Regions from separate parts of the Brevibacillus aydinogluensis genome, predicted to be linked through region 4. Evidence: riboswitches for the same ligand, from Rfam matches in the RefSeq annotation. Region 4 holds a riboswitch; each other region holds the start of a gene.
What was found. A riboswitch is a leader RNA that binds a small molecule or an ion and turns the genes downstream of it on or off. The one in region 4 is predicted to bind S-adenosylmethionine.
Positions count from the first base shown of each region.

Region 1 (7,901 bases), 760 kb from region 4:
GCTTGTCCCGCACGATGACGGTGTTCAGGTGACGGCTTTCCTGCGCAACGGCACCAACCGGCCTCTGCGCCTGGGGGAGATGCCGCTGGTCGTGTTGTTTGGGGATCAGCAGTTGTTCACCCGACAGACGTTTGACCTGGGAGAGCTGGGCGAAATTCCGCCGTTCGCGGCCAGACCGTGGACGTTTGTGTTTAAGCGGGAGTACTTCCTGCAGGTAAACGTTTTGCTCACCAACTGGAAGATTGCGTTTGAGCTGGCACAGAAAAAATTGGTGCTGCCTCAGCAGTTGGAGCTGGAAGAGTCGTGGATCAAGGCGCTGACGGACGAGCAGAAACAGTCCCTGATCGAACTGGCCAAACGGCTGCCGCCGCTAAAGGAAGGGGAAGTCAACATTCAGAGTGTACAGCTTCGCCGGGCGGAGGATGGTGCACTGCACGCGATGCTTTTGATCCGCAATGGGTCGACGCAATCGCTGTCCATCGAAAAGCTGCCGCTCGCCCTTTACGACGCGGCAGGAGACAAGGTGGCGGAAGGGCTGTTTGAACTGGGGGGGTTGACCGTCAACGCCAATACCAGCAAACCGTGGATGTTTATCTACCCCAAAGAAAGTGTGTTGAAGGATGACGCGGACTTCTCTCGCTGGAAGGTAGGCGTGCCGCAGGGGTAAAGCGGGCGTTTAATCGCTTGCGGCCATTTGACCCCGCCTGCCGAAAAGTCTTATCATAGAGAGAAGCTTCATTTGTGCTGCGGTCAGGAGAGGAGGATGCAGATGTTTTCCTTTTTTAAGAATTGGTTGAACAAGGAGCAGGGAAAAACGCGCTCCATGGAAGAGTTGAAACAAGAGATTCAGGAAGATGCGGCTGTCGATTTTGCCGAACTGAGCGAACAGGAGGCGGAGGTTGAAGCAGGGGAGCCCGTGCCGGTTGCGGAGGCCGGGAACCAGAAAGTGCGGACGGACCTGTCCCTTCACCCGGCCTGGGAGCAGCAGTTGGACAACGAGAAAAAGTACACCCTCCGTTTTCTGCAGGCACAACTGCCGGATGTGCCGGCCGGAAGCATCAGCGTGACCGGATTCAGCCTGATTCCGAATCCGGAGGGCCTTACTGTGGCAATGTTTGTCCGCAATGGTCTGGATCAACCAGTGCGGTTTAAAGACATTACCCTGGCGATCTATCTGGATGACAAGCCGTTTGCTCGTCAGCGGGTTGACCTGAGCGGAATGGGATCGATCCCGCCGCGCAGCAGCCGTCCGTGGGAAGTATTCTTTCCGGAGGGCACGTACCTGCATGAGAATTTCAGATTCTCACGCTGGAAAGTGATGATGAAGGCGCAGGCCAACCCTTACGTCTGGCCCAAACATCTCGACCTTGACCCGCAGATGGAAGCACGCATGACCGAACGGCAAAAAGACCGCCTGGAGCTCTTGAGCCATTCGCTGCCGCCGATTGAAGCCGATACCGTTGAGGCTACCGGCTTTGACATCGGCTGGACGAAAAGGGGAGAGCTGGTGGTGGCTGTACTGTTCCGCAATGGCTTGCCGGTAGACTATCGCCCGGGTAAATTGACGATCACCGTATCCGACACGGAGGGCGATGTGGTCGCAACCGGGATCATCGACGGCAGCAGCATTCGGGTCCGTCCGCGGACAAGTCGACCGTGGCTGTTTGTCTTCCCGGAAAATGCGGTGAAAAAGAAAAACGCCAGCCTGAAACGATGGATGCTGGAGGTTACCTGACCGCCCCTGCATTTGTTACCTGTATCCGCTGGTCGGGAAATGAGGAGGTTTTGACATGAGTTGGTTGCTGGAAAACTGGTTTGGCTCCAAAGAGAGCCTGGAGCAAGTGCGCGAAGATGTGCACAATCACCTGCAAAAGGAGTCTTATCTGGGCGTGTCCGGGATCGACAATCCGGAGCAGTCGTCCAATCGCATCCCGTCCAAGGAAATGGTCTTGAACCTGCACGGCCCCTGGGGCGATAAGCTGGATGAGCAGGAAGCCGAGCTGATGCAGTACATTCACGACGAGCTGCCGCCCGTGGTGCGGGACGAAGTGGGGATCTTCCCGTTCTTTACTCAGGTGACGCAGGAAGGGTACCTGGTGCTTACCTTTATCCGCAATGCCACCAGCCGCAACATGCTGTTTCAACGGCTGCCGCTGAGACTGGTCACTCCGGATGGAAAAGTCGTCGCCCGCAAAACGTTCCATCTGCTGGAGTTTGGGCCGGTCGGCGACAAGTCGAGCCGTCCGTGTGAGTTCCTGTTCCCGTGGAGCGAGTTTGAGGAGCTGCCGGATAAGGAAGTGCCGCTCACACTGGAATACAAGAAACCTGAGAAAACAGCCGAGCACCCGGAAATGCTGGGCGGAGAGCTGACCGAAGAGGAGCAGCAGCAGTACCAGGACAAGGCAGCTGCTCTGCCGGTTGAAGATGACCTGGTGGACCTGCAGGTGCTGGACATTTTGGATGGAACCAACAACGGCCTGAAGGTGGTCGTGCTGTTCCGCAACGGGCTGAACAAGCGTCTGGAATTTACGGAAGTGCCGATTATCGTGCACGACAAGGCTGGAGATGCAGTGGCCCGCGTCCACTACACGCTGGAAAACCTGAAGGTGGAAGCCAAGGGCAGCCGGATGTGGGCGTTTGAAATCCCGGCAACGTCGATCAAGAAAGAAGGCGTGAAAGCCGCTGATTGCACCGCTTTCATCCCCAAAGCCAAGCAGCAGAAAAAAGGACAGGCTGCGCCTAAAACTTCGCAGCCGAATGGCTTATTGCAATAACGAAACGTTTCAGAACCACCCCCTTTTGCCGCAGTGGCAGAAGGGGGTATTGCTGTTTGGTTGGATGACGTTCCAGGTATTGGATCAACAGGGTTGCGTTTCATCTGTTTGTTCCGCTATGCTAGATAGATAGAAATGGTAGAAAGTACAGAGAAGGGCATGTGACCCGCCACTACCTGATTCCCTGTGTTTCGCCGTCATGGGAAAAACAGGGGAGGAAGGACTGTCATTTTCATGAGGAGAGTTATCATTTTGGGGCTTGTGGTCGCCATCGGATTGGCGGCGGTGATCGCGAATGTCAGAGCCGTGTCAGCGGCCGGAATCACGTCGGACCGGTACATCAACAACCAGACCCATCTCAAGCAGATCAAGGCGGACCAGGCGTGGAAAACGGTCAACAGCAACAATTCCATCATCATCGCCGTCCTGGATACAGGGGTGGATGCCAACCATCCCGATTTGAAAGGAAATGTACTGCCGGGGATCAATCTGGTGAATCCGGGAAAGTCTGCGCATGACGACAGCGCAAACGGACACGGCACGGCGGTGGCAGGGATTATCGCGGCCAAGGGGAACAACGGCATCGGGGTGTCCGGGGTGCTGTGGAACGCCCACATCCTGCCGATCAAGGTGCTGGACAAATACGGCCAGCAGGACAATATTGACGTCATCGCCAAGGGGATAAACATGGCGCTGGACCGGGGGGCCAAGGTGATCCTCATGTCGGTCAGCAGCATGTCGTACTCCAAAGCCTTGACGGAGGCGGTTCAGCGGGCGGAAGCGAGCGGAGCGGTGCTGGTGGCGGCCAGCGGCAACGAGAGCGACCGGGTCGCCTATCCGGCTGCGTATCCGACCGTGATCGCTGTCGGGGCGGTCAAAAGCAACAACCAACCGCTGAGCGAGTCCAATTCGGGGCCGGAGTTGAATCTGGTGGCTCCCGGCATGAACGTGTACACCACCAAGCCCGGAGGCAAATACGGTACGTTGAGCGGCACGTCGGCCGCTGCTCCCCAGGTAGCCGGGGCCGCAGCGCTGGTGCTGGCCCGCCGTCCCAACATGTCGCCGTTCGATGTACGACAACTTCTATACCAGACCGCCACGGATCTGGGCGAGCGCGGCTGGGACCGGCAGACGGGCTACGGCCTGCTCAATGTCGACCGGGCCGTCCGAAGCAACCCTTCGACGGATTTTCACGAGCCGAACAACAGCATGGGACAAGCCAGTCCGTTTCCCATCGAGTCGCAGATTCGCGGACGGCTCAACCAGTCCGACACGATTGACTGGTACAAGATGGATATTCCCTACGATGGCAAAGTGACGCTGAGGGGTTCTATATCCACTTCGATATCGTCCCCCATGGCCGCCACGTTCTATTCGGAAAATCGTACGCCTGTCACGTATTACATGGGCAACGGCGATACCCTGACGGTTCCGGCCAAGGCCGGACGCATGCTGATCAAACTGGAGCGAACCGGCGGGGTCAACGCGTTTACCTACGTGCTGACCAGCTCGTTTTCGATCAACCCGGACCGCTACGAGCGAAACAACAACATGGATACGGCGCGACCCCTGGTCGGAAATCAGATCAGCGTGACCGGCAATTTTCACGAGGAAGGCGATCAGGACTGGTTTTCCTACTACGTGCGTGAGTATGGCCGGCTGAACATTACGGTTACCCCTGACACCAAGCGAATGGATCTGAACATGCGCATCGGCAAACAGGGGCAGGGATGGGAAGAGTTCGACACCTGGGACCGGGACAACCCGGTCGAGCGGGCACAAAAAGATGTGTCGCCGGGCAAGTATTACATACGCATCAGCGAATACTGGGGCAATCAGGTAAACGGGGAGTACCGGCTGGATTTGTCCTTCACGCCGGTTCGCAAGGACGTCAATGAACCAAACGATACGTATCGCCAGGCCTCTCAACTGGCCAACGGCACATTGATGACCGGCACCTTGCCGACCCATACCGATTCAGATTGGTTCCAATTTACCGTGGATTCGGAATCCTACGTCAGCGTTCGTGCGCCGTTTGTCCCCGTGTCCAAGGGGATGCGCATCGAGATCTACGGGTCCCATACCTTTAACTATGCGCTGGCTGCTACCGATCAGGTGGCCCAGTTGTCCGATCAAGGCAAGGAAGTCATCGGATTAAAGCTCAAGCCTGGGAAGTACTACATCCGATTGAGCAGTACGGTCCCGTTCAAATACGATGCCTACCGCCTCACACTGCACAAGGAGAAGCTGGTGGACGGCTATCGGGACATTGCCGGTCACTGGGCTCGCGCCGAAATCGCCCGGCTGACTCGAAAAGGGGTCGTCAAGGGTTTTGACAATGCCACGTTTCAGCCGAATCAGCAGGTGACGCGGGCACAATTTGCCACCATGCTGATCCAAGCCATGCGGGCCAAAGGGCTGCCGGTGGGGGCGTATACGGGCCGCAATCCGTTTGGCGACCTGTCCAGCTCCCATTGGGCCTACCAGCCGCTTCTAATGGCGTATAAACTGGGGATTATGCAGGGGTACCCCAACCGGACGATCAAGCCGAACCAGCCCATCTCCCGGGCGGAGATGGCCCAGATGACCGCCCGCGCCCAGAACTTGCTTTTGACCAAGCACTCAAGGTCGTCATACCGTGACGTACCGATCAGCCACTGGGCGTCTCCGGCGATCGAGGCGCTCACCTCCAGAGGTTGGCTGAAGGGCTACGGGAATCTCTTCAAGCCGCAGGGACGCGCGACCCGAGCCGAAGTAGTCGTTCTGTTGGCCAGAGTCTACAAATTGTGATCAACAATTAAAGGAGAGGACATCGAGATGAACAAAGCGACAAAAGGATTGATTGCAGCTGCAGTTGTCGGCACGGCCATTTTTACTTCCCAAGCGATGGCTGACGGCGGAAGCGCCGGCGTGCCGGGTTCTGCAGACGACCCGGTCGTGACGAAAAGCTACGTCGATCAGCAGATTCAGCGAGCGCTGGGCAGCGCAGGCGGCGGGAACAGCGGATTGACCGTGGTGGAGCTGAATCCGGGCCAGACGCTGTACGGCTTTGAAGGGACGGAATTCATCGTCCGCACCGGACAGGTGCAAGCTGTCGCCGGCAACAATGGAGACGGTCTGACCGACATTACGCAGGGGGCGGATCTCCGTGCCGGTGCACCGGTTTCCCACAATCACCTGCTCCTGATCGCCCGCTCCGACAACCGCGGATTGCGGCTGGATCCGAACTACAGCGGCGTGGCCTACATCATGGTGCGCGGCAAATACGAAATCCGCTAAGTGCATATTGACACCGAAGAGAAAAACCAGTATTCTATTATGCGAATGGATACTCTTATCCAGAGTAGGCGGAGGGACTGGCCCTATGAAGCCCGGCAACCGACTTGAGCGGTGCTAACCAGCAGAACGGAAATCTGTTCTGGCCGATAAGAGGTAAGGAACGCATCAAAACAAGCACCTTTTCCTCAAACGGAAAAGGTTTTTTTTGCATGTGCCTTCGACTGATAAGAACCTGTTTCGGCCACCACACTATTTGTATGAGTCTAAAGGAGGTCGTACACATGGCATTGCAAAAAGGTCGTCGCCTGTTCACTTCTGAATCTGTCACCGAAGGTCATCCGGATAAGATTTGTGACCAAATTTCCGACGCCATTCTGGATGCGATCCTGGCAAAGGATCCGAACGCTCGCGTTGCTTGCGAAACGTCCGTAACCACCGGTCTCGTGCTCGTGGCGGGTGAAATTACCACCAACACCTATGTGGACATTCAAAAGCTGGTGCGCGACACGATCCGCGAAATCGGTTATGATCGCGCCAAATTTGGCTTCGACGCGGACACCTGCGGCGTCATCACTGCAATCGGCGAGCAGTCTGCCGACATCGCCCTGGGGGTTGACCAGGCCCTGGAAGCGCGCGAAGGCAAAATGACCGACGAGGAAATCGAAGCGATTGGCGCTGGCGACCAAGGGTTGATGTTTGGGTTTGCCTGCAACGAAACGCCTGAACTGATGCCGCTGCCGATCAGCATGGCGCACAAGCTGGCCCGTCGTCTGACCGAGGTGCGCAAAAACGGCACGCTCAGCTATCTGCGTCCGGACGGCAAAACCCAGGTGACTGTGGAATACGACGGCGACAAGCCGGTTCGCATCGACACCATTGTCATTTCCACCCAACACGCTCCGGAAGTGACGTTGGAACAAATCAAAAAAGACCTGATGGAACACGTCATTAAGCCAATCGTTCCTGCAGAACTGCTGGATGACGAGACCAAGTATTTCATCAACCCGACCGGCCGTTTCGTGATCGGCGGTCCGCAGGGCGACGCCGGCTTGACCGGACGCAAAATCATCGTGGATACTTACGGCGGCTACGCTCGTCACGGCGGCGGCGCGTTTTCCGGCAAAGACCCGACCAAGGTGGACCGTTCCGGTGCATACGCTGCTCGTTACGTAGCGAAGAACATCGTCGCAGCAGGCCTGGCGGACAAGTGCGAAGTGCAGGTAGCGTACGCCATTGGTGTGGCACAGCCTGTGTCCATCAGCGTGGATACGTTTGGCACCGGCAAGATCGCCGAGGAGGAGCTGGTGAAGCTCATCCGCAAGCACTTTGACCTGCGCCCGGCAGGTATCATCAAACAGCTTGACCTGCGTCGTCCGATCTACAAACAGACTGCGGCATACGGTCACTTTGGGCGTAATGACCTGAATGTGCCGTGGGAGAAGACAGACAAGGCAGAAGCGCTGAAACAGGACGCTGCCGGTCTGTTGAAATAACAACCGAGTAGGGAGAGCCTAGTGCACGCACTAGGCTTTTTTTCTTGGATAGGAATGGTAATCTGGTCATAAAGGAATCCGTTCTCTGGTGTCGAATCACTATGTAGGCTTAAGGAGGGATTTTGTTGCCGAAAAGGTGGCCCTTCTTCCTTTTCATTCTGGTGTCGTTCGGTCTGGTCGTGACTGCCGGACTGCTCGGGGGTGTGCATCTTCCAAATACCTACATGCCGAAAGTGCAACATTTTCCCCCGGTTCCTACGTCTATAAGCACAAGCGGGGATGATACTGCTGCAGCGCGGGAACGAACGGTAGAAAAAGAGGATGCCGTCGTACCCAGGCAATGGTATCGAAATCG
Region 1 covers NZ_OY569118.1:399,243-407,143, forward strand. The annotation lists gene Q7F15_RS02005 (accessory Sec system S-layer assembly protein) at 1-667, shown strand, start outside; gene Q7F15_RS02010 (SLAP domain-containing protein) at 770-1,735, shown strand; gene Q7F15_RS02015 (SLAP domain-containing protein) at 1,791-2,774, shown strand; gene Q7F15_RS02020 (S8 family peptidase) at 3,009-5,564, shown strand; gene Q7F15_RS02025 (hypothetical protein) at 5,592-6,053, shown strand; SAM riboswitch class I at 6,106-6,206, shown strand; gene metK (methionine adenosyltransferase) at 6,341-7,546, shown strand; gene Q7F15_RS02035 (polysaccharide deacetylase family protein) at 7,672-7,901, shown strand, end outside.
Region 1: linked by a shared signal. The riboswitch ahead of metK (methionine adenosyltransferase) and the one ahead of Q7F15_RS18580 (methionine ABC transporter ATP-binding protein) in region 4 are both predicted to bind S-adenosylmethionine.

Region 2 (7,901 bases), 1.6 Mb from region 4:
GCCGTTGACGTTTTGTTTCCACCCTTCCAGAATCTTCAAGACGGAGGCAAACAACGGCGATCCAAAGACAGCGACAATCCCCCAGATCCAGGTGCCCACTTTCCACGGATTGTCGACAAAGGCGGATGGCGCCCCGACGAGAATCAGCGCGGGATCAAGGCCGAGCAGTGCGAAAATGACGCCTGCGGACACGACGGAGATGATCAGATTGCAAAACTTTTTGTAATGTGTCAGCCGAGCGGCGTGGTTGTGGTCTTCCAACCGGTCTTGTTCGGCCTCGTAATCAGTGGCGAGGAAGGGTACCACCGACTTGACTGCTTCCGTCACCCCGGCGGCCGCGCTGGACACCGCCGTGATGTAAATCATAAAGGAAATGGATGAATCCAGACTGACCATGTCTACTCCCCCCTCATTCATGTGTATGGGGGATAAGCCCGACGCATGACCTTCGATGAAACCGTCTCGATGTTCGATCATTGGCAGGTGTTTGCCCGCCGAAAGCGAATACAATCACACGTATGGCAAATTTAGGGAAAGGTGGTAGTCACCCGTGCACGATTACGCATTTGTCTGGAAGCAGTACGATCTGGTTCGCGGCATCACTCTGGCGGTATTGAAGGATCTGCCCACAGAGCAGGCGGATATCGTTCCGGAAGGCTTTTCCAACAACATCCGTTGGAATCTGGGACATATTCTGACCGTTCAGGAAAGCTGTATGTACGGTCTCGAATTTACACACCTGCCTGCCTCGTACAAAACGCTGTTCGGACCGGGCACGAAACCGGCGGACTGGCAGGGAGAGGTGCCACCCCTGTCCACGTTGGCCGAACAGTTGGAAGAGCAAAAGGAGCGAATCAAGCGAACCTTCCGTGAACGGCTCAACCAGGAATTGCCGCAGCCGTTCGTCTTGCGAAACACGCAGATGACCACACTGGGCGAGATGTTCGTTTTTTCGCTCTTTCACGAGGGGATGCACATCAGTACAATCAACACACTGAAAAAGGCACTGGCCATAACGCATTCATAAACCCCTTTTGCCCGGCTCTTGCAGCCCGGGCTTTTTTCTTTTCCCGAAGTTCCCTTCTCAAATCATCCGCCCCGTCCAATCGGCCGCTGTAAGCTGAAAAATGAAAAACCGCTCCAACAAGGAGCGGTTGTGTCGAGCCCTTCTGTTCTGGGGTACTACCGGTTATTCTCTTTGGCACGTCAGCCTCCATCCATAGAGTCTGTTACCTAAAGAGCTCGGGTTCCGCCACTTTGACCAAGATCGACTGCATGATCATAAATAACCACGCTTTTTCGCCTCCCAAGAAGGCTTGTCGCCGTTGATCCATCAATCATCGGGCTCGACGTTTTACAGTATGCGCTGATTTTTGGTTTCTATGCATCCCTACAGCAGATCGGCCGCCAACTGCGCCAGCACGCTGCGTTCCCCTTTTTCCAGCTTGATATGGCCCGCCAGCTTTTGCGTCTTGAACATCTCCACCACGTAGGTCAGTCCGTTGTTGCTCTCGTCCAGATAGGGGTGGTCGATCTGCTCCGGGTCTCCCATGAGCACAATTTTTGACCCTTCGCCGACCCGGGTCAGGATCGTCTTCACCTCGTGTTTGGTCAAGTTCTGCGCCTCGTCGATAATGATGAACTGACCGGGAATGGAGCGTCCGCGAATGTACGTCAGTGCCTCCACCTGGATGCTTCCCATGCCGGCGAGGATCTTGTCCAGATCACCCGGGTGCTTGGTATTAAACAAATATTCCAAATTATCGTAAATCGGCTGCATCCACGGCCGCAGTTTCTCTTCCTTTTCCCCGGGGAGAAAGCCAATATCTTTTCCCAGTGGGACAATGGGTCTGGCCACCAGCAGCTTCTTGTACGTCTGCAGGTCCTCGATCTGCAACAGCCCCGCCGCCAGCGCCAGGAGTGTTTTGCCGGTACCAGCCTTGCCCGTCATGGTGACAAGCGGAATCTCCTCCCGCAGCAGCAGTTCCATGGCCATGCGCTGCTGCACGTTGCGGGCGCGAATGCCCCAGACCGGATCGTCGCTCGTCACCAACATCTCCAGCGTCCTGCCTTCTGCGTCCACTTTGCCGATCGCGGAGATCGAGGGATTGATCTCGTCTTTTAAAATCAGGAACTGGTGCGGAAAAAACCGGGTATTGGGAAAACAGGCTGACAGGTTCAGCTTGCGGGAGGCGTAGTACGTTTGAATGATGTGGGAAGCCACTGTCAGCTTTTCGCAACCAGCATAAATACTGGAGTGCTCGACGACGCGGTCGGACAGGAAATCTTCCGCTTTCAGGCCGAGCGCGTCCGCCTTTACCCGCATCAGGGCATCTTTGCTGACGAGAATGACGGGACGAGGGCTTGGGGACAGGTTTTCCTCTTCCTGCAGATTTAGCGCTACGGCCAAAATCCGGTTGTCGTTTGTAAATTCTGTAAATTGCTTCTGCAGCTTGTGAAGCGATGAGTGATTCAACTCTACGCGAAACAGACCGCCTGTCTCCAGCGTAATGCCCTGATGCAGATGGCCCAGTTCGCGAAAACTGTCCAACAATCTCGACACGTAACGGGCATTACGGCCAATTTCATCCATATAGCGCTTTTTGGAATCAATTTCTTCCAATACCACGGCGGGTAGGACGATCTCATTGTCCGCAAAGGAGAACATCGCCCGCGGATCTTGCAGGAGTACGTTGGTGTCCAGTACGTAGATTTTCTTCAAAGTCTCGCCTCCTATTACCCATCTTCTCTATTATATGCAGTTGGGGACCGGATGCTCTGCTGTCCGAACGCGATGTATTACAGTGTATGACAAGGGGTGGACGGATAGACGAGAGGCAGAAGAATGAAAACGGGGCAGGCAGAACACAATACGACTAACCATCACCTGTACCGCAGCAATCCAGGGAAAGGAAGTATGACCGTGAAACGGACAGCGATCTATGTACTGAGCGTCAGCCTGCTCCTCTCCGCCTGCATGACGAACAACAAGCCTCCGGCCAACCAGGCGGCTCCGCAGCCCGGCCAAACTGTGCCGGAAACGCAGCGCGTCCAGCAAACCGCCCCGTCCCCAACCTACAACCAGTCGCCGCAGGCAACCGCTGAACGGCTGGTGCGCCTGGCCACGCGGGTGAAAAACGTCAATGACGCGACGGCGGTGGTCCTGGGCAAGTGGGCGGTCGTCGGCATTGATGTCAACGCCCATCTGGATCGGCCGGAAGTGGGCGTGATCAAATACTCGGTGGCGGAAGCGCTGAAAGAAGACCCCCAAGGGGCGAACGCCATCGTCACGGCCGACCCCGATATCGTGCAGCGGCTGCGGGAAATGGCTGCTGACATCCAACGCGGTCGTCCCGTGACCGGCTTGGCCGAAGAACTGGCGGACATCGTCGGGAGGCTCATGCCGCAGCTGCCGCGCGACGTGCAAAAACGGGAAGAGACGCCTACCAGGGAAAACGAACAGCGGATCAACAAAAGCGGCAACTCCAAACCGCAGGGAAATGAAAAAATCCCGGTGAACCGCTGACCATCGTCCGAAACAATACAGGCATTTTCCGGGCTTACGCCCAGGAAAATGCCTGTTTGTCGTCTGCCACCTGCTCTGCGGGTCCAAGCGCGTCCAATGCCTGCTCCAGGTCTTGAAGCAGGTCGACAGCGTCCTCCAGGCCCGCGGAGAGACGGATCAGTCCGTCCGTAATTCCACGCCGCTTACGCTCTGCGGGCGGCATGGCGGCATGGGACATCATCGCCGGATAGGAAAGAATCGTTTCGACCGCACCCAGACTGACGGCGACAATCGGAAGCTTGACGCGGTCAAACAGCGCTTTGGCCCGCTCGCGGCTGCCCACGTCAAAGGAGAGTACCGCCCCGTGTCCGCTCGCCTGCCGGTTTTGCAGGTCATGACCGTCGTGTTCCGGCAATCCGGTGTAGTAGACGCGGCTGACCGCCGGGTGTGTGGAAAGCCAGCGGGCCAGCTTTTCCGCCGTCTGCGTGCTGACGTCCAGACGCGCTTTCAAGGACTTCAAGCCGCGCAGCACCAGCCAGGAATCCTGCACGCCGAGGATCGCTCCCATGCCGTTTTGGATCATGTAGAGCTGCTCACCCAATGCCGCCTCCTTGGTCACGGCCAACCCGGCCACGACGTCACTGTGGCCGCCGATGAACTTGGTCGCGCTGTGGATCACCACGTCCGCGCCCAGCTCCAGAGGCCGCTGATAGTACGGCGTCATAAACGTATTGTCCACGATCACCAGCAGTCCCCGCTGTTTCGCCAGCGCGCAGACAGCGGCGATGTCCGTCACTTTCAGCGTCGGGTTGGACGGAGTTTCCAGGTAGATGCCCTTGGTCTCGGGACGGATGGCTGCTTCCACCTGCTCCAACGACGTGGTATCGACAAAGCTGACGGCGATCCCCATGCGGGACAGAACATTGGTCAAGAAGCGGTAGGTGCCGCCGTATACGTCCTCCGCCACCACGACGTGATCTCCGGCGGAGAACAGCATGAACACACTGGAGATGGCCGCCATACCGGAAGCAAAGGCGAATCCGCGCTCGCCTCCCTCCAAAACGGCGATTGCCTCTTCCAACGCATGCCGTGTGGGATTGCCCGAACGGGCGTAATCGTAAACGACGGGCCGGTCCAGATCAGCCTGGTGAAAGGTGGACGCCTGATAAATGGGCACCGAGGCCGCCCCTGTCACCGGGTCGATACAACTGGTGCCGTGCAGCAGTTTGGTGGCAAACTTCATCGTACGCTCCCTCCCGTCAGTGAGAGACTTGCATCCAGAGCCTGACACACGTCAGCGATCAGGTCGTCGGGATGTTCGATCCCGACCGACAGCCGCAGCAGCCGGTCGCACACGCCCACGTACTCGCGAATCTCTTGCGGGATGTCGGCATGCGTCTGCGTCGCCGGATAGGTGCACAGCGACTCCACGCCGCCCAGGCTTTCCGCAAACGATATGATCCGTAAGCTCTCCAGAAACGGCGCCACCTGTTCAGCCGAGCGCAGGCGGAACGAAACCATCCCGCTGAACCCGCTGGCCTGCCTGCACTGCACCTCATAACCGGGATGCTCCGGCAAACCGGGATAATAAACGTCCGTCACGGCAGGGTGTTCCCGCAATGTCTTTACAATCGCCAAGGCATTTGTCTGATGGCGTTCCATTCGCAGAGCCAGCGTCTTCATCCCCCGCAGCAGCAGCCAACAGTCCTGCGGCCCCAGCACCGCTCCGATCGAATTGTGCAAAAACCGGATTTTTTCGGACAACTCTTCACCCTTTGTGACGATCAATCCAGCGAGGACGTCGTTGTGGCCGCCGAGGTATTTGGTCGCGCTGTGCAGCACCAGGTCAGCCCCCAACTCCAGCGGCCGCTGACAGAACGGCGTCATGAACGTGTTGTCCACAATGGTCAACAGCCCGTTTCGCTTGGCCACCTCTGCCACCGCCGCGATGTCGGTGATCTGCATCAGGGGATTGGTCGGCGTTTCCACAAAAACAGCCCGCGTCTCCGGGCAGATTGCTTCTTCCAGATTCTTCACGTCACGCAGGTCGACATAGCTGAAGCGAAGTCCGTAACGTGAGAGCACCTGCTCGAACAACCGGTACGTCCCGCCGTACAGATCGAGCGATACGACCAGGTGATCTCCCTGGGAGAACAGTCCCATGACCGTATGTATCGCGGCCATGCCGGAAGCACAGGCAAACCCGGCGTCTCCCCCTTCCGCTTCGGCAATCGTCTGCTCCAGCACGGTCCGGGTCGGGTTGGCTGTGCGCGTGTAATCGTACCCCGTGCTCTGCCCGAGGGCGGGATGGCGATACGCGGTGGCGTTGTAAACGGGAAAGCTGATTGCGCCGGTCCGCTCGTCTTTGGCGACGCCCGCCTGCACCAATTTTGTCTCCAGATGCATATGGATCTCTCCCTCCAACAAAATGACCGAGGGCATTAAAAAAAGCCCTCTTTTCTCTGAAAAGAAGGCTTTGTTTACGCGTACGTAAGCAAATCCTTCTCATCTTTCAGAGCGTTACACTCTGCAGGAATTAGCACCAGTATCCCCTTGTACAGGTGATTGGTTGCCGGGCATCATCGGGCCAGTCCCTCCGCCTCTCTGGATAAGAAGTTTGCTATGCAATTTGCAATTGGTTGACCTTATACTACCGAAATCGGCAGTACCTGTCAACCTGTTTTTCATTATGCTGGTAACCCGATCACGTTGCGTTTTTCAATGCGGTCATCACCTGGTTGTCCAGTTTGCTGGCCGCTTTTTTGTCGTACGTCTTTTCATATTGGGGCTCGACCGAGATGCGGGAGCCGTAGAACATCACGTCGCGAACGGCCTCGATGGCCACTTCCACCATCGCCAGCTTCAGCGGGACATTCTCCATCCGTTCCGTCTTGATCGTCGCCCTGCCGTTGATGGCATAGGAGGAACCGGCCCCGATCAAGTGCAGCACGACCTGCGGTTCCTTGGCAATGTTGGCCAAAATACGAGAGCGGTTGTCTACGGCGAAACGGATCAACTGCGGCGTCGGCGCAAACGTCCAGGAAAGGGAACTGAGCGACGGAGCGCCGGACTCGTGGTCAATCGTTCCGAGTGTGACAAAACGCTCCTGCTGCAAAAGCGCGAACAGTTCCTCCGAAAGCGTTTGGGAAACGGTTTCAGCCATTCCGATGCCTCCTTGAAAAGGGAATGTACGTCTATTGTACCTACCCGCCTGGCGATAGGCAAACCTTTCCGTCCAACACCTTGCTTCTCACCCGTTTTTTTCCTACACTGATACGTAACGGGAACGAATGCAAGACAGGAGGAGAGCCGCATGCCCCCATCCCCCACCGACCGCTTGCTGGCCAAGATCGACAAGCTGCTGGCAGAGCTGCAGGAAGTGCGCAAACTGAACGAACGGATGGACAAAATCGCCCTCTTTCTGGAGGATATCCGCCTCGCCGACGTGATTCAAAATTATACAGCCCCGAGCAAGCTGCTGTGGATCAACTTCCTCGCAGGTCTTGCCCGAGGCCTGGGATTGACGATCGGTACGGCCATCGTCCTGGTGCTGCTCGGCTCTTTTCTCAGCCAGTTCCTGTCAGTCCCGATTATCGGCGATTACATCCGCCAATTGATCGATTACGTGCAGGCCTATCGACAGTAAGCCTTATTTGTGATCGTCGTCATCACCGTGCTTTTTCCCATTGCCGTTGCCTTTCGGTCCCTTATCCTTGTCTTTTCCCTTGTCTTTGCCTTTTTCATCGTCATCGCCGTTGACCGGCTTGTTGTGCGGGATGTCGGCTTTGGCCACAAGTTTGCCGTCCAGGTACAGCTCGAGGTGGACTGCTTTCGCGCTGTACGAGCGATCGTGGTACTTCAGCTTCGCCTCAAACCGGCCGTCTTTCACTTTCACCTCGTGCTTTTTGCCGTCCGGCGCCACGACGTACAGCTTCACCTTGCCCTTGCCGTTCAGGCCGTCAATGCTTCCTTTCACGCGAACCTGTTTTTCCTTGGCATTGATCGTTGCGGTTCCCTCGATGCGGTAGCTGTGCGGCTTGTCAGCGGCGTTGATTACCTTCAGCTCCACGGATTCGGAATCGATTTTCTTGCCGTCTTTGTAAGCTGCGATCAACACCTTGCCTTTGCCGGCCTGTACGTCCTTCAGGCTGACAGAGAAAGAGCCGACGCCTTGCCACAGCTTTTTCACGTTCGCTTCTTTGGATTTGCCGTTGTACGTGACGACCACCTTGTCCGCTTCCTGGCTGATGATGCCGTTTACTTTCAGTTCCTGTTTCTTCTCATCCAACAGAGCCAAGGTGTGAATCAGCACGTCGGCCTGCACGACAGTTCCCGTGTTTACCTGCACCTTGCGGGTGTCCACCAGCTTGTCGTCCACGTACGCCTTGACTGTCGC
Region 2 covers NZ_OY569118.1:1,289,160-1,297,060, reverse strand. The annotation lists gene Q7F15_RS06370 (hypothetical protein) at 1-396, opposite strand, end outside; gene Q7F15_RS06365 (DinB family protein) at 551-1,027, shown strand; gene Q7F15_RS06360 (PhoH family protein) at 1,391-2,722, opposite strand; gene Q7F15_RS06355 (YhcN/YlaJ family sporulation lipoprotein) at 2,918-3,526, shown strand; gene Q7F15_RS06350 (trans-sulfuration enzyme family protein) at 3,561-4,748, opposite strand; gene Q7F15_RS06345 (aminotransferase class I/II-fold pyridoxal phosphate-dependent enzyme) at 4,745-5,911, opposite strand; SAM riboswitch class I at 6,008-6,120, opposite strand; gene Q7F15_RS06340 (pyridoxamine 5'-phosphate oxidase family protein) at 6,210-6,668, opposite strand; gene Q7F15_RS06335 (DUF5665 domain-containing protein) at 6,819-7,151, shown strand; gene Q7F15_RS06330 (hypothetical protein) at 7,155-7,901, opposite strand, start outside.
Region 2: linked by a shared signal. The riboswitch ahead of Q7F15_RS06345 (aminotransferase class I/II-fold pyridoxal phosphate-dependent enzyme) and the one ahead of Q7F15_RS18580 (methionine ABC transporter ATP-binding protein) in region 4 are both predicted to bind S-adenosylmethionine.

Region 3 (7,901 bases), 1.8 Mb from region 4:
TTTCAACACCTCTGACCGCCTGTACTTCGAGCCGCTCTACATCGAAGACGTGATGAACATCATCGACGCGGAACAGCCCGAGGGCGTGATCGTTCAGTTTGGCGGACAGACTGCGATCAACCTGGCGGACAAACTGGCCGCCCGCGGCGTGCGCATCCTCGGCACCAGCCTGGAGAACATCGACGCAGCGGAAAATCGCGAAAAGTTTGAAGCGCTGCTCAGAAGCCTTGACATCGCCCAACCGCCGGGCAAAACCGTCACCTCTGTGGAAGAAGCGGTGGTGGCGGCTGAAAGCCTCGGCTTCCCGGTACTGGTTCGTCCATCCTACGTCCTGGGCGGCCGCGCGATGGAAATCGTCTACAACAAGACGGAACTTTTGGAGTACATGGAACACGCAGTGAAAGTCAATCCGGAGCATCCGGTGCTGGTCGACCGCTACATGGTCGGCACGGAGGCGGAGGTGGACGCCATCTGCGACGGGGAAAACGTGCTGATTCCGGGCATTATGGAACACATTGAGCGCGCAGGGGTGCACTCCGGTGACTCGATCGCAGTGTATCCGCCGCAGTCGCTCTCGCCTGAAATCAAAGCAGAACTGATCGACATGACGACGAAGCTGGCCCGCGCCCTGCAGATCAAAGGGCTGATCAACATTCAGTTTGTCATCTGCGACAACCGTCCGTACGTGATCGAGGTAAACCCGCGTTCGTCCCGGACCGTGCCGTTCCTGTCCAAAGTGACGGGCATCCCGATGGCGAACATCGCGACCAAGGCGATCCTCGGCCACTCCATCGTCGAGCAGGGCTTTACGCCCGGCTGCCATCCGGAAGACGAGATGGTTTCCGTGAAAGTGCCGGTCTTCTCCTTCGCCAAATTGCGCCGCGTCGACATCACGCTGGGTCCGGAAATGAAGTCGACCGGCGAAGTGATGGGCCGCGAGCGGACGCTGGCCAAAGCGCTGTACAAAGGGCTCCTGGCCGCCGGCATGAACATCCCGACACATGGTTCGCTGCTTGTCACCGTCGCCGACAAGGACAAGGAAGAAGCGCTGGAGATCGTGAAACGCTTCCATCGCCTGGGCTTTAAACTGCTGGCCACCTCTGGAACGGCGGATTACCTGGAGAAAGCGGGATTGACCGTCACCCGCGTAAACAAGCTGTCCGAGGGCACGCCCAACCTGCTGGACATGATCCATCAAGGGGAAGCGAATATTGTGTTAAACACCCTGACCAAAGGCAAGACACCGCAGCGGGACGGTTTCCGCATCCGCCGCGAAGCCGTGGAAAACGGTGCCGTCTGCCTGACGTCCCTGGACACAGCAAAAGCGCTCCTGCACGTCCTGGAGACGATCACGTTCTCTACGGAAGCGATGCCGGCGCAGCGCACGGGAGCCAAGCTCGCCGTGCCGGTATAACAGTCAGAGCGTCCCCTGCGGATCTACGGCTATGGATTCGCAGGGGAGTAAACGCGACGAAGTGTCGCCACTAGGAAGCCCCCTATCGGGGACCCGGATGTGGCTACGCAGGGGAGTAAACGCGACGAAGTGTCGCCACTAGGAAGCCCCCTATCGGGGACCTGGATGTGGCTACGCAGGGAAGCAAATTCGAGGCGGTGTCGCCACTAGGAAGGGAGAGAGCGGTGTGCCGCTGCAACCAACCGATATACGCGAGCGCATGATCGTTGCGCTCGACTTTTCCACGAAAAAGGACGTCACACAATGTCTGGCCCGGCTGGACGGGCTGATTCGATACGTCAAGGTGGGTATGGAACTGTACTATGCAGAAGGCCCGGCGATCGTCCACTACCTGAAGGAGCAGGGACTGAAGGTGTTTCTCGACCTGAAGGTGCACGACATTCCCAACACGGCCAAAGGGGCGATGAAAAGCCTGGGCCGTCACGGCGTCGACATGGTCAACGTGCACGCTGCGGGAGGCGTGGCGATGATGGAGGCGGCCCGGGAAGGACTGGAGCAGGGGACCGCGGCCGGTGCTCCCCGTCCTCTGCTGATCGGCGTTACGATGCTCACCTCGACCGGACAGCAGACGATGAACGAGGAGCTGGCGATTCCCGGCACGGTGGAAGATGTCGTCGTCCATTACGCGAAGTTGGCCAAACAGGCGGGGCTGGACGGAGTCGTCGCCTCTCCATTGGAAGTACCGATGATCAAGCAGGCGGCCGGTACTGATTTCCTCACCGTCACCCCGGGGATTCGGCCTCTCTGGGCGGAGAAGGGAGACCAGACTAGGATCACGACCCCGGAACAGGCGTTTCAGTTGGGGAGCGACTACATCGTAATCGGCCGGGCGGTTACGGCTTCGCCCGATCCTGCCGCCGCCTGGGAGCGGATCGTTAACGCCGTTCAGGCGGCATGCCTCTAAACGTACGCGAAGGGAAGAGGATAGGATGAATACCACGACAGCCAAAGAAATAGCGGGACACCTGCTGGAGATCGGCGCCGTTCACCTGCGCCCGGACCAGCCGTATACCTGGACATCCGGCATCAGGTCGCCGATCTACTGCGACAACCGGCTCACGATGTCCCATCCGCCGGTCCGCCGCCGGATTGCCCAGGCGTTTGCCGAGGTGATCCGCGAACATTTTCCGCAGGTGGAAGTAATCGCCGGAACGGCGACGGCAGGCATCCCGCACGCTGCCTGGGTGGCAGAACTGCTGGACCTGCCGATGATCTACGTGCGCGACAAGGCAAAGGGGCACGGGCGGCAGAATCAACTGGAAGGCGTGCTGGCCGCAGGTCAAAAAGTGGTGGTCATCGAGGATCTGATCTCCACCGGCGGCAGCTCGCTCAAAGCGGCAAAGGCCGTCCAGGCGGAGGGAGGCGACGTGCTCGGCGTGGTAGCGATCTTCAGCTACCAGTTTCCAGAAGCGGAAGCCCTCTTTAGGGAGGAAGGCATCCCGGTCGCGACGCTTTCCCACTACACTGCACTGCTCGAGACGGCACGCGAGCGCGGCGTCATCACGGCAGAGCAGGAAAGCCTGTTGGCCGACTGGCGCAAAGCCCCTCGCAGCTTTTATGCGTAACCGGTCATGACGCATGTCCAAACGGATTGGATAAAAAAATTTTGTACCTCAATCGACTGTACTTTACCAACGCCCTGTTTCGGGGCGTTTTTTGTTTTGTTCGTTACCAAAATGTAATTGATTTTCATGTTTTTTACATTATAATACTTCATAACCGGTGGGTAAAAATCGTGGATGCTCTTTTACATTTGAACGTAATGGAGGGATCATGAACAGACCATTACTGTACATAACCTTGTTTGCGTTTCTGCTTCTCACAGCAGGATGCTCGGATGAGAAACCCAAAAACGAACGCAAAGGTTTGACAGGATACGTCATCGAGACAAACTATGAGAAAAAAGCACTGCTGGTTGCTGAAAGTGACAAAACAGCAAGAGATGGCGACTATGACGCCGAATGGTATTTCGTAAACGACGATGCCATTCTGCTTGATCGCAAGAATAACAAGGTTTTGCTTACAGACATAGAGGTCGGAGCGGAAGTAGAAACATGGGCGGCTTCCCCTTCATTGGAATCGTATCCTGCGAAAACGGATTTGAGCAAACTTGTCGTTGCAGATGATGTACAACATCCACATTATCCCATGCTGCAAAAGAAAGCCATTCAAATGGCGCTAAACTTTGTAAAGAGTCTTTCTGACAAAGCTGATATATTCATTGTACAGGATGCAGTGAGCACCGAATCAGAATGGATCGTTCGCGTTTTTACTTTCAATGCAGGACAGAAGCACGAGATAAGTGTTCATGCAGAAACGGGTGAAGTAAAGCAAATCAAGTAACCCGGTATTGTGGAAAGCGCCTTTTCCGTTGGCTCGATAGGTGCCAGTGCCTTGCTGGTCAAGAAAAAGGATGGCCGATCTGACGACGCCATCCTTTTTCGGTGCGCCCAGCATGGGCGGTAGCTATAGGGTGAAAGTCCCGAACAGGAGTTGGCTGTACCAACCGTTAGCTCAAGGCAAGGGTGTCCACCGTGAGGCGGAATCTGTCTGAAGGAAGCCGGCGGCAAAGTCCCGCCCTGAGGTACACGAATCCGATTGGAGGTTACTGTATTCGGGCGAGTCTGCACAGCAAGACAAAGCTCTATACAGCCAAGGGATACGGCAGTATAGCGGGCAGGTACATGGGATGAAAGTTACCGCTCTTACCCGGAGAGGTCTGCATGATACTCCTACTACTGTTGGCAACCAACTTCACGAGCACTGAGCGACCAATCGGTCGCAGATCGAGGAAAGAACCTATAAACCGTAACCTGTCCGCAAGGTTGAAATCTCAAAGCCTGACGGAGGAGTGTGGTTGTTATGCATCCTTACCGTGGCAGAGCGGTTGATCCAGCAGGCCATCCTGCAAGTATTGATTCCCATTTTTGAACCCGACTTCTCCAACTGTGGTTTCGGCTTTCGTCCGGACGTCGTGCTTACGACACGGTACGTAAGGCGAAGCAAATTATTGATGAAGGTTATCGGTACGTGGTTGACATCGACCTAGAGAAATTCTTCGATTGAGTGAACCACGACATTCTGATGAGCCGTGTAGCACGAAAGGTGAAGGACAAGCGCCTCCTTACACTGATCCGTGCCTACCTTCAATCTGGAGTGATGGTCAACGGGGGGCGTGACGACGGAGGAGGGCACACCTCCAGGTGGTCCCTTAAGTCCGCTGTTGGCCAACATTCTATTAGACGATCTGGACAAGAAGTTGGAGAAAAGGGGACACCGTTTCTGCCGCTATGCGGACGACTGCAACATATGTCCAAACGTACGGGTGAACGTGTAAAAACAAGCGTGGAGCGATACTTGACTAGGTTCTCAAATTCAAAGTAAATCAACTCAAAAGTGCGGTGGATGACCCGTGCAATCGCAAGTTTTACGGGTTTAACTTTACTCCTGGAAAGGAAGCACTGATACGTCTACGCTCCAATCAATCATCCTGTTGAAAGAACGGATTCGCCAAAGGCTTCTGACTAAGACTGTGGACAAGTTGAAACGAGTTCGTACGCGGTACCACGAACTTCGTTTACTTGGTCTTTCTCACAGCAGAGCTCTGGAAATTACAAACACCTGAAAGGGGCGTGACGGTCAATTAAACCCGCACATGCACAAAACCCTTGGCATTGCCTACTGACAACAACAAGGGCTGATGAGTTTCATACTTTACACATTATCAAGCTTGGTGAACCGCTGTAAACCGGACGGTACGTACGGTGGTGTGTGACTCAATTGAGAATCTGTTATGCTATACTTTTTTTAAGTTTTATTTAGGGTAATGATAATAAGGAGGCAATATAATGAAAAAATATAGAGGTCTAATACTGTGGGGGATCTTTATCCTACTGTTAGGAATTAGTATCGTTGCTGCAATATCAGTACAATCTGATCGTGGCCCCGTTTATAACTATACTTATAATGAGGAGTTTAATCCGAACAATTTTTTTGATGCTGTACTTAAAGGTGATATTGAGAAAGTAAAGTCATTTATTAATAAATCTATGGATCCAAATATAACTGATGAAGAAGGAAGGACTGCACTTTTTATCGCTGTAAGAGAAAAAAACGTTGAGCTCGCTAAGTACTTACTAAGTGTAAATGCAGACCCTAACATTAAAGATTTTTACGATGATTCACCTTTAGAATTAGCGAAAGGATACAATAACAAAGATCTAGTTGATCTCTTAATTCAACATGGTGCAAGGGAGTAAAATCAGAATTAATGTCAAAATCAGTTGCAAATCCCTGATATAAGAGTTCATGCAGAAACTGATGAAGTGAAACAAATCAAATACCCGGTTTTCGATGGGTTCGGGTGCCTTGCTGGTCAAGAAAAAGGATGGCCGATCTGACGACTCCATCCTTTTTCGTATGTATGTCAACTTGCAGCGGCTTACGACGGGCGAAATGCCGGTCTGCCAGATTTTTGTTGACGAACAACCTGTGATTCTTTACAATGATACCCAAGAGTTAAACACTGTTCTTATCCAGAGCGGCGGAGGGACTGGCCCAATGAAGCCCGGCAACCGTCACGCGGTGCGTGACCAGGTGCCAATTCCTGCAAGACAGATGTCTTGACAGATAAGAAGCGGGTTTGATTGATATGGACGCAGACCTTCTTCTTGTCGGAGAAGGTTTTTTTATTTTTCTGTTTCAAAATTTCATAGGACTTCTTCTTATCCAGAGAGGTGGAGGGACTGGCCCGATGAAGCCCGGCAACCGTCACGCGGTGCGTGACCAGGTGCCAATTCCTGCAAGACACGCGTGTCTTGAGAGATGAGAAGAAGGCTCGAGCACAATGCACACCAGCCTTCTTCGAATCCGAAGAAGGCTTTTTCATGTTGTACAAACAAAAAACGGGGTGGAAAAACATGAGTGTGGTAAAAGTAGGCTTATTGGGATTGGGAACGGTAGGCGGCGGGGTGGTCAAGACGATCCGTTCGCAGCAGGAGAAGCTGTCGGCCCGGTTGGGCAAGCGCATCGAAATCGTCAAGGCGCTGGTGCGCGACTCGCGGAAGCAGCGGGCCGTGCAGGTGGAGCCATCGCTGTTGACGACACGGTTTGCCGACGTTCTGGAAAGCGACGTAGACATCGTCGTGGAAGTGATGGGCGGCGTGGAACCGACCTACGACTACGTACGGTCGCTGATCGAGAAGGGCTGTCATGTGGTGACGGCCAACAAGGAGCTGCTGGCCAAACGCGGCGCGGAGCTGGTGGAACTGGCCAACCGGCACGGCGTCCATCTCGCCTATGAAGCCAGCGTCGCGGGGGGAATTCCCATCCTTGGGGTGCTCCGTCAATTCCTCAGAACCAACGATATTACAAAGGTGTGCGGCATCCTCAACGGGACGACCAACTTTATCCTGTCGCAGATGGAGGAGGCCCAGCTTCCCTACGACGATGTGTTGAAGCGGGCACAGGAACTGGGGTATGCGGAGGCAGACCCGAGCTCCGACGTGGAAGGCTGGGACGCCTTGTACAAGCTGTACATTCTGGCACAGCTCGTGTTCGGGGAGTCGCTGCCCCTGTCAGCCATTGAGCGGCAGGGGATTGTTGAAGTCTCGCAGAGCCACATCCGGCTGGCGAAGGAACTGGGGTATCGGATCAAACTGCTGGCGCAAGCCCACCAGGGAAACGGCGGCCTGCACCTGTCCGTGCGGCCGACGCTGGTGCCGCTGGAGCATCCGCTGGCGCGCATCCAGGATGCATACAATGCCGTACAGGTGGAAGGCAGTCTCGTCGGCGACCTTTTGTTCACCGGCAAAGGGGCGGGCGAATTGCCGACTGCCAGCGCGGTTGTGGAAGATCTGGCCTACTTGCTGACCCAACCGTTTGCGCCTCATCCCGCTTGGCGTGAACGGCCGGAGGCGGTCCCGTCCAGCCGCCTCTCATCCGGCCTCGACTTCTGCTGCCTGGCAGGGACAGCGGCTGGCGTGACGCCGGAGCAGGTACTGCTGTTTCTCGAACGGGCGGGTGTCTCCGTTCGCAGGATGACCGTCCAGTACGATTCGGGCAGCGTCCTGCGTGTGGGCCTGCTCGCTGCCGGACTGCAGGAGGAGCACGTTGGGCTTTTGGAACGGGATTTCGGCCTCGAAGCGCGGCTGTACCCCGTGCTGGAGGCGGCCGATGATCAAGATGCTGACGGCGGGAGTGCGGGGCTGTAAACTAGCATCCAACTCCCCATCGCATTCGCCGGGATTTTTTGGCATGATAAAAGCGGAGCACTTCTTCTTCAAGGGGATGAGGACAAGTCATGCTGGGTTCGCAAACCATCTTGCCGGCCATTCGCCAAATGAAAGAATTTGAACGCGTCCTGGAAAGCCGGTACGAGACGATCATTTTGCTGGAGAGCCATATCTGCCAACTGAAAAGCATCGCC
Region 3 covers NZ_OY569118.1:1,392,675-1,400,575, forward strand. The annotation lists gene carB (carbamoyl-phosphate synthase large subunit) at 1-1,414, shown strand, start outside; gene pyrF (orotidine-5'-phosphate decarboxylase) at 1,641-2,378, shown strand; gene pyrE (orotate phosphoribosyltransferase) at 2,404-3,039, shown strand; gene Q7F15_RS06840 (DUF3221 domain-containing protein) at 3,248-3,817, shown strand; partial or broken gene Q7F15_RS06845 (reverse transcriptase domain-containing protein) at 4,251-4,947, shown strand; gene Q7F15_RS06850 (ankyrin repeat domain-containing protein) at 5,323-5,733, shown strand; SAM riboswitch class I at 6,003-6,110, shown strand; SAM riboswitch class I at 6,196-6,305, shown strand; gene Q7F15_RS06855 (homoserine dehydrogenase) at 6,361-7,686, shown strand; gene Q7F15_RS06860 (glycerol-3-phosphate responsive antiterminator) at 7,776-7,901, shown strand, end outside.
Region 3: linked by a shared signal. The riboswitch ahead of Q7F15_RS06855 (homoserine dehydrogenase) and the one ahead of Q7F15_RS18580 (methionine ABC transporter ATP-binding protein) in region 4 are both predicted to bind S-adenosylmethionine.

Region 4 (7,901 bases):
CGGCCGTTTTGGATAAGCGGCGGCACGTCAGGCTTGACAGCTTGTCCATCGATCATCAGGTTCACCGGTTCTTCCTTGGCGCTGCCAGCTGCCGCAGCCCACCCGGGGATGAGCAGCAGGACCAGCAGAACAAAAAATAGTAACGATCGTCTCTTCATCCTGACCTCCTCCGTTGGTATTTCTTGTTTTGGCATAAACTACCGAGCGGGATGCGCCATAGTATTAGACGCAACAAAGGCGGCAAAGTTTGTAGGAGTTTTGGACCAAATTCAGTCGAAAAAAGATAAAATACGTCGAATTATGTCACGTATTTTCCAGTAATTATTAGTTGACAAAAAAGAGGCGCTTCCTTGGAAGAGAACGCCTCAACGTTTGCCCCAGCCCAGAAAACGTCTTTCCTTCCGGCTGGCCTGGGTGACGGATTTGCCTGTCAAACCTGAGTTTGCCAGGAACTGCTGAATCATGGCGATCACGGCCGGGTTGGAAAGCACCTTGATCGACTCCGCCACCTTGGGATTTTTCAATTGGGGAAACGCACTGCTCAAATGAGGAAGCAAGGGCAGCAGGTCTTCCAAGGAGAGCTTGGGTTTCTCCGGCTCCACTTGGACCGGAGCCCTCCGCCGCCGGCCAAAAATCGACCCCCGCCTGCGAGGGACCGGCTGTACCTTCAAGCGGTTGAGCGTCTCCTTCATCTCCTGCAGTTCACTCCGCACCTGGTCCATTTCGCTGATGATCTGTTCTTTGCTGGTGTATTGAGCATCGGCCAACTGGTTCATTTTCTCAAGCAATTGCGCGAGGGAGACGGTGGTTTTTTTCTTGCCTTTCGTCTTCTGAGCGATAGTCTCACCTCCCCCGCTATTTCATTCGCTTCTTGATGTTGTTTAAATCGCCCAGCTTTACACCCTTTTGGGCCAGCTTGTTCATCAGGCTGTTGACGTCCTCCGTTCGAGCCATCCGCCGAAACTGTGCCACGTACTGATCCAATTCCTGCTCGGTAAACGACTTCCCGAACTTTCTGCCCAGATCGCGCATCACTTCCTTCAGCCCTGCGTCTGTCTTCAGCTTATCTTTCGGTATGGACCTGACCAGGTTCAGCAGCTTTCCAAGATCCACGGCTTCTCCCCCTTGGTACGGTTTATTCCTTGTTACTCTATGACCAAAGAGGCTCGGGGGATTGGTCGATTGTCCCTGTCGGATGAAAAAAAGAAGAGAAGCACACGCATGTGCTTCTCGGTTTTGCCCTTATTCAAAGGAAGCCCATTTCCAGTCGACGTTGCCAAGATCGCTGATGACAACCCCTTTGAGGTTCTCCTTTTGCACCCAGGAGTGGGTGTAGTAGTAGATCGGGATGACGGGCATTTCGTCCATGAAGATGGACTCGGCCTCGGCCAGAATCTGCTTGCGCTTCTCCGTATCATTTTCCATGCTGGCCTGATCCAGCAGCTCCTTGAACTTGGGATGTTCCCAACGGGTGTCGTTGTTGCCGCCCATTTTTTCCTTAAACAACTCCAGGAAGTTGATCGGGTCGTTGAAATCACCCAGCCAGCCCTGGCGGCCGATTTGGAATTTGCCTTGGTGCAGGTCTTCGATGTACACCTTCCACTCCTTGTTTTCCAACCTTACATCGACGCCCAACGCTTTTTTCCATTGATCCTGGATCGCCTGGGCGATTTTTTGGTGCCCTTCTGTCGTGTTGTAGGAGAGGGTGACCGTCGGCAGCTTGGTGATGCCCAGCTCCTTCATGCCTTCTGCCAGCAGCTTCTTGGCAGTCTCCACGTCGTTGTCCTTGAAGTAGCCGTCCTTGTTCAGCGCCATGGTCGGCGGTACAGCCCCCATCGCCGGAAGTTGACCGGCCTGCAATACGTTGTCGATCAGGGATTGACGGTCAATCGCGTAAGCAAATGCTTTACGGATTTTTGCATTATTAAACGGAGGTTGCTCTGTATTGAACTTATACCAGTAGACACCTGCGATGGTCTTGTTGTGCATCTTCCCGGATTCTTTCAACATCGGGATGGCGTCCGTCGGCAGTGCACTTATCGGCGCGCCGGCCCAGTCGAGCTCGTCGCGTTCAAACATGGACAGTTCGGTGTTCTCGTCATCTACCATGGAGAACTCGATTTTGTCCATTTTTACCACGTCTTTATCCCAGTAATTTTCATTTTTCACGAGCACCAGCTTGTTCTTGTGCTCCCATTCCGCCATCTTGAACGGACCGTTCCCCACGTGGGTGCTCGCCTGCATCGCCCAGTTCGGGTTGGATTCAACCAGCTTCTTGTTGACCGGGAAATAGGTCGGGAACGCCGTCAGTTCCTTGAAGAAAGGCGTCGGCCTTTCCAGCTTTACTTCCAGCGTCTTTTCGTCCAGCGCCTTGACGCCGACGTCCTCCGCTTTCGCCTTGTTCTTGTTGTACGCCTCTCCGTTCTTGATGTAGTACAGCTGATACGCGTAGGCTGCTCCGGTCTTCGGGTCGAGCGCGCGCTTCCAGGCAAACTCGAAGTCGTGCGCGGTCACCGGGTCGCCGTTGCTCCACTTGGAGTCGCGCAGATGGAAGGTGTACGTGAGGCCGTCAGCCGATACGTCGATTTTTTCCGCCACGGACTCGTGCGGCTGACCGTCCGCGCCGATCCGGGTAAGCCCGTCAAATGTTGCCCGAATAATGGCCGAAGAGGTTGTATCTTCGGAAAGACCCGGGTCAGCCGTAGGCGGTTCGGAGTGCAGGTTCAACCTCAGCACCTGCGAGCCGGTTTTCTTCGCTTCCTCTGCCTGGGACCCCTGGCTTGGGTTGTCGGAATTGCCTCCACACCCTGCGAGAGCGGCACCGAGCACGAGGAGTGAACTCATCGCAATAAAAATATTCTTTTTCATGCCACTTATCCCCCTTGTCTAAATCTTTCCTCAAATATACCTCTATATATGTTGTTTTTAAACAAGTTTTACGTTGATTTAATAAAATTTTATTTATTTATAAAAAAAATCGTCGGAATGATAAACATTCATGCAAAAGTGGACGGCAAACATAAAAAACGCCCGAATCAGCCGATTCGGGCGTCAGAGGAGGGACGGCCTTAGAATGCCGGCACAACCGCTCCTTTATACGTATCCTCGATGAACTTTTTCACATCCGGCGAGTTCAGCTCTTTCGCCAGCTTTTGGATGGCCTCGGAGTCCTTGTTATCCGGACGTGCTACCAGATAGTTGGCGTACGGAGAGTCCTTGTCTTCAATGATCAGTGCGTCTTCGGTCGGCACCAGTTTGGCTTCCAGCGCGTAGTTGGTATTGATCATCGCCAGATCCACTTCTTCCAGAACGCGCGGCAGCATGGCTGCTTCTACTTCTTTGAACTGCAGGTTTTTCTTGTTTTCGACGATATCTTTTACGGTGCCTTTGATGCCAACGCCGTCTTTCAGCTTGATCAGGCCGTTTTTCTCCAGCAGGGCCAGCGCACGGCCGTTGTTGGTCGGGTCGTTCGGCAGAGCGATGGTTGCACCGTCGGCCAGTTCGTCAATCTTTTTGATTTTCTTGGAGTAAGCACCAAACGGCTCGATGTGCACTGCCACCACCGGCACCAGGTTCATGTTTTGGTCTTTATTGAACTGCTCCAGGTACGGAATGTGCTGGTAGAAGTTGGCGTCCAACTGTTGTTCGTTCAACTGCACGTTTGGCTGTACATAGTCGGTAAATTCCTTAACTTCCAGGTTAATGCCCTGTTCTTTCAGTTTCGGCTGGATGAATTTCAGAATTTCAGCATGAGGTACAGGCGTAGCGCCCACTTTCAGGGTGATTTCTTTTTGTTCGCCCCCGTCCGAACCGCCAGACGCATTCGGAGCGGTTTCGGTTTTCGTGCCGCATGCCGCCAGAGACAGTGCCAGTACAGTCGACAGAATGGAAACAGCCCATTTTTTCACAGATGATTACCCCTTTCTCTTTCATATTGTTGTCTTTATGGTAAAGATCTTACTTGCGGCTGAAACGGATTACCAATTTGTCTCCCAGCGTTTGCAAGATCTGAACCAACACCAGCAAAATCACGACAGTAACAATCATCACATCGGTCTGGAACCGCTGGTAACCGTAGCGGATGGCCAGGTCGCCCAGTCCGCCGCCGCCGATCACGCCAGACATCGCCGTGTAGGAAACAAGCGCCACGGTGGTAATCGTAATGCCGGCAATCAACCCCGGACGGGATTCAGGCAGCAGCACGTTCCAAATAATCTGCCACTTGGACGCTCCCATCGACTGGGCCGCTTCGATCACACCGCGGTCCACTTCCCGAAGCGACGTCTCCACCAGTCTGGCGAAAAACGGAGCCGCCCCGATCACCAACGGCGGAATCGCTCCCTTGACCCCCAGCGAGGTGCCGACCAGGATTTTCGTCAGCGGAATCAACATGATCATCAGGATGATAAACGGCACCGAACGCAGCACGTTTACGACAAAGGAAGCAATCGTGTAAAAGACGCGGTTTTCCAAAAGCTGTCCCTTGGAGGTGAGAAACAGCAGGACGCCCAGCGGCAGTCCGATCAGGACGGTAAACAGCGTCGAAAAGCCCAGCATCGTCAGTGTATCCAATGTGGCCTTGCCGATTTCCGCCACATCGACGTTTTCAAACGTCAGTCCCATGTTACATCACCTCCACTTCAAGACCGCGCTGGCGCAGGGTTTCGATCGCGCGGCTGTTCTGCTCCGGATTGCCGCTCAATTCGACGACCAGCTGGCCGTAAGGTGTATCTTTCATCCGCGAAATCGTACCCTGCAGGATGCTGAACATCGTGCCGGTCTCCTGCATGGTCTGGAACAGGATCGGCTGGTACGTCTTTTCGCCCAGGAACGTGATGCGCACAATCGTCTGGTCGCCGGCCGCCTTTTCGTGAGCCACCACTTCCCGCAGCTCGGCGGAATCGGCCACCTGCTCCACGAACTCCCGCGTCGTCGGATGCTGCGGTTTGAGGAACACGTCCAGCACCTTGCCTTCCTCGACGATGACACCTCCGTCGATAACGCCGACACGGTCGCAGATGGAGCGGATGACGTGCATCTCGTGCGTAATCAGGACGATGGTCAGGCCCAGCTTGCGATTGATGTCGAGCAGCAGGGCGAGGATCGAATTGGTCGTCTGCGGGTCGAGCGCGGACGTCGCCTCGTCACACAGCAATACTTTCGGATCGCTGGCCAACGCGCGGGCGATCCCGACACGCTGCTTCTGCCCGCCGGAGAGCTGGCTCGGATACTTGTCGCGGTGTGCTTCCAGGCCGACCAGTGTGAGCAGTTCGTTTACCTTTTTGTCAATCTCCGCCTTGGGCCGCTTGGCCAGCTTCAGCGGAAAGGCCACGTTCTCCGCCACCGTGGCCGAAGAGAGCAGATTGAAGTGCTGAAAGATCATGCCGATTTGGCGCCGCTGCTCCTGCAGCTTGCGGTCATCCAGTGTAGTCAGGTCGACGCCGTCTACGATTACGTGACCGGATGTCGGACGCTCCAGCATGTTGATGCAGCGAATCAGTGTACTTTTCCCGGCACCGGAATGTCCGATGATGCCGAAGATTTCTCCTTTTTCTATGGTCAGGTCAATCCCCATTAGTGCGGGGACCGTCTTGCCCTGTACCGTGTAGTTTTTGCGCAAGTTTTGCAAGCGAATCATCCGGTTCACCTCCCTATACGGAACAAACCCCTTTTTCAGCATGAAAAAGGGGTTTGCATCGATATCCGATCACATCCACCCTTCTCATCTCTCAAGATTCTCCGATCTTGTAGGAATTGGCACCGCGACACCCATCTGTGCGATGAGCCGGTTGCCGGGCTTCATTGGGCCTGTCCCTCCGCCTCTCTTGATAAGAAGAATTTCTCCGTATATGCTGTTTGTTTGTATTTTCGTTGATACAAATCGGATTATATTCCATTTAAAAAAACGATGTCAATGGAAAATTAAAGGAAAAGTGCAGGGCGATCTGCCCGCTTGAAGAGAGCCTCAGCTCTGCTTCCCGTCCGTTTCCCCCGCGGAATTGGCTTCCGGTTGGGCTTGCAGTTTTTCCTGAACAAAAGCCTGAACACGTTCCACATCAGGAATAAGGACAGCACCGGCGCGATTGGATTCGCTGAACATCCCCATTGGCGGAAGCTGATACTGACCGGGCTGTTCGGTGTTCAGCGTCAATCCGAGCGAGGCCAGCTTCAACATGTCCAGAGAGCTGATGTTGGTCTGCACGTACGGGGTAATTTCTTTCAAAATGGACGGCAGTTGGATCAGCGTGGTGCCGCTCTTCATCTGGTCGGCCAGCGCGGCCATCAGCTTCCGCTGCCGCTCCGTCCGCGTGTAGTCGGACGTCGCGTCGTGACGGAAGCGGACGTATTGCAGCGCCTTGGAGCCGTCAAGCCGCTGCAGCCCTTTTTTCAGATCAATATCGTACATGCCCTTGTCCGTAGGGTCGCGGTACCGCATGTTTTTCTCCACGTACAGCTCCACGCCGCCGACAGCGTCAATCAGATGCTTGAAGCCCTCGAAGTCGGTGATCACATACCGGTTCACCGGCAGCCCGGTAAACTGGCTCACGGTTTCCATCGCCAATTCCGGCCCGCCTTCGACAATTGCCGCATTGATTCGCGCATGTCCGTGGTCGGGAATCTCTACGTAGGTATCGCGCAAAATCGAAAACAAGTCATATCGTTTCGCAACCGGATCAATGCTGAGCAGCATCATCGAATCGGAACGGGGCAGCGCGTTGCTGCGCATGCCGCGCCGGTCAACGCCCATCAACAGGATGTTGACGCGCTCCTTGCCGTCCCACGTGGGAATCTCCGCCGCCTTGGTCGCGCCGCCGGCGGGATGGTCGATTACGTTTGGCTGTTGAATGTCCTCGGCAAATTGATACAGCGAATATCCGTAGTACCCCCCTGCCGCAGCGACTGCCACGATCAGGAGGAGCAGCATTCGTTTCAAAAAGCGCATATGGAAAACGCCACCTTTGTCTCTTTCAGATAATATACTCCCCACTTTGTCTAGTATACTCGAATCCGGTCGAAGGCGGGCACCCTATATTTGGCTGGAATCTTGTTATGTAGGTGCGCATGTGACCTGGCGATGCTTGAATAAAAAATGACACCTCCCTGCTACACGCGGATGAGGTGTCATCACAAACATTGGGCTATGCTATTGTTAAACAGATTGACTGGGCCATCCTGTCACACAGGGACAGCCTCCAGCATTGAGACGGCTGCAGACGTCGGAATGATCCGCTGCAGTTCAAAGCCCGCTTTCCGGAAAAGCGTCCGGAACTCCGCCTCGGTCCGTTCCTTTCCCGTAGCCATGATCATCATTTCCAGATCAATCAACATGGACGGATGCGGTTGATTATTGGCCGGAACGACCATCTCGATCACCAGGAGCTTTCCGTCTTCCCGGATGGCCCGTCGGCAGTTGCGGAAAATGGCAACGGCTTCCTCGTCGTTCCAGTCGTGGATAATGTTCTTCATCATGTACAGATCGCCGCCTGCCGGAACCGATTCAAAAAAGCTGCCGCCGATACACGCGCACCGATCCGCAAGCCCGGCCTCGGCAATGTGCCGCCGGGTGCCCTCAATTACGGCGGGAACGTCATAGATCGCCCCTTTCAGCCCCGGATAAGCATTCAGGATGGCGGTCATTAATCGGCCGTGACCGCCTCCCACGTCGATCACCTTGTCATATGGGGAAAAGTCGTACGCCCGCACCAGCGCCGACGCCATCCGGTTGGACATGTCCGACATGGCCTGGTTGAACTGCTCACCCGCATCGGGATGACGCTCCAGGTACGCAAAAACGCCCATGCCGTGCACGTCCTGAAATGCCGATTTGCCCGTTTTCACCGTATACATGATGTTGCTCCACGCGTCCCGATGCCATTTTTCCCCCATCATGATCGCCATGC
Region 4 covers NZ_OY569118.1:3,745,008-3,752,908, forward strand. The annotation lists gene Q7F15_RS18550 (N-acetylmuramoyl-L-alanine amidase family protein) at 1-158, opposite strand, end outside; gene Q7F15_RS18555 (hypothetical protein) at 366-776, opposite strand; gene Q7F15_RS18560 (hypothetical protein) at 856-1,113, opposite strand; gene Q7F15_RS18565 (peptide ABC transporter substrate-binding protein) at 1,243-2,868, opposite strand; gene Q7F15_RS18570 (MetQ/NlpA family ABC transporter substrate-binding protein) at 3,069-3,908, opposite strand; gene Q7F15_RS18575 (methionine ABC transporter permease) at 3,958-4,623, opposite strand; gene Q7F15_RS18580 (methionine ABC transporter ATP-binding protein) at 4,625-5,638, opposite strand; SAM riboswitch class I at 5,720-5,835, opposite strand; gene Q7F15_RS18585 (LCP family protein) at 5,966-6,943, opposite strand; gene Q7F15_RS18590 (methyltransferase) at 7,177-7,901, opposite strand, start outside.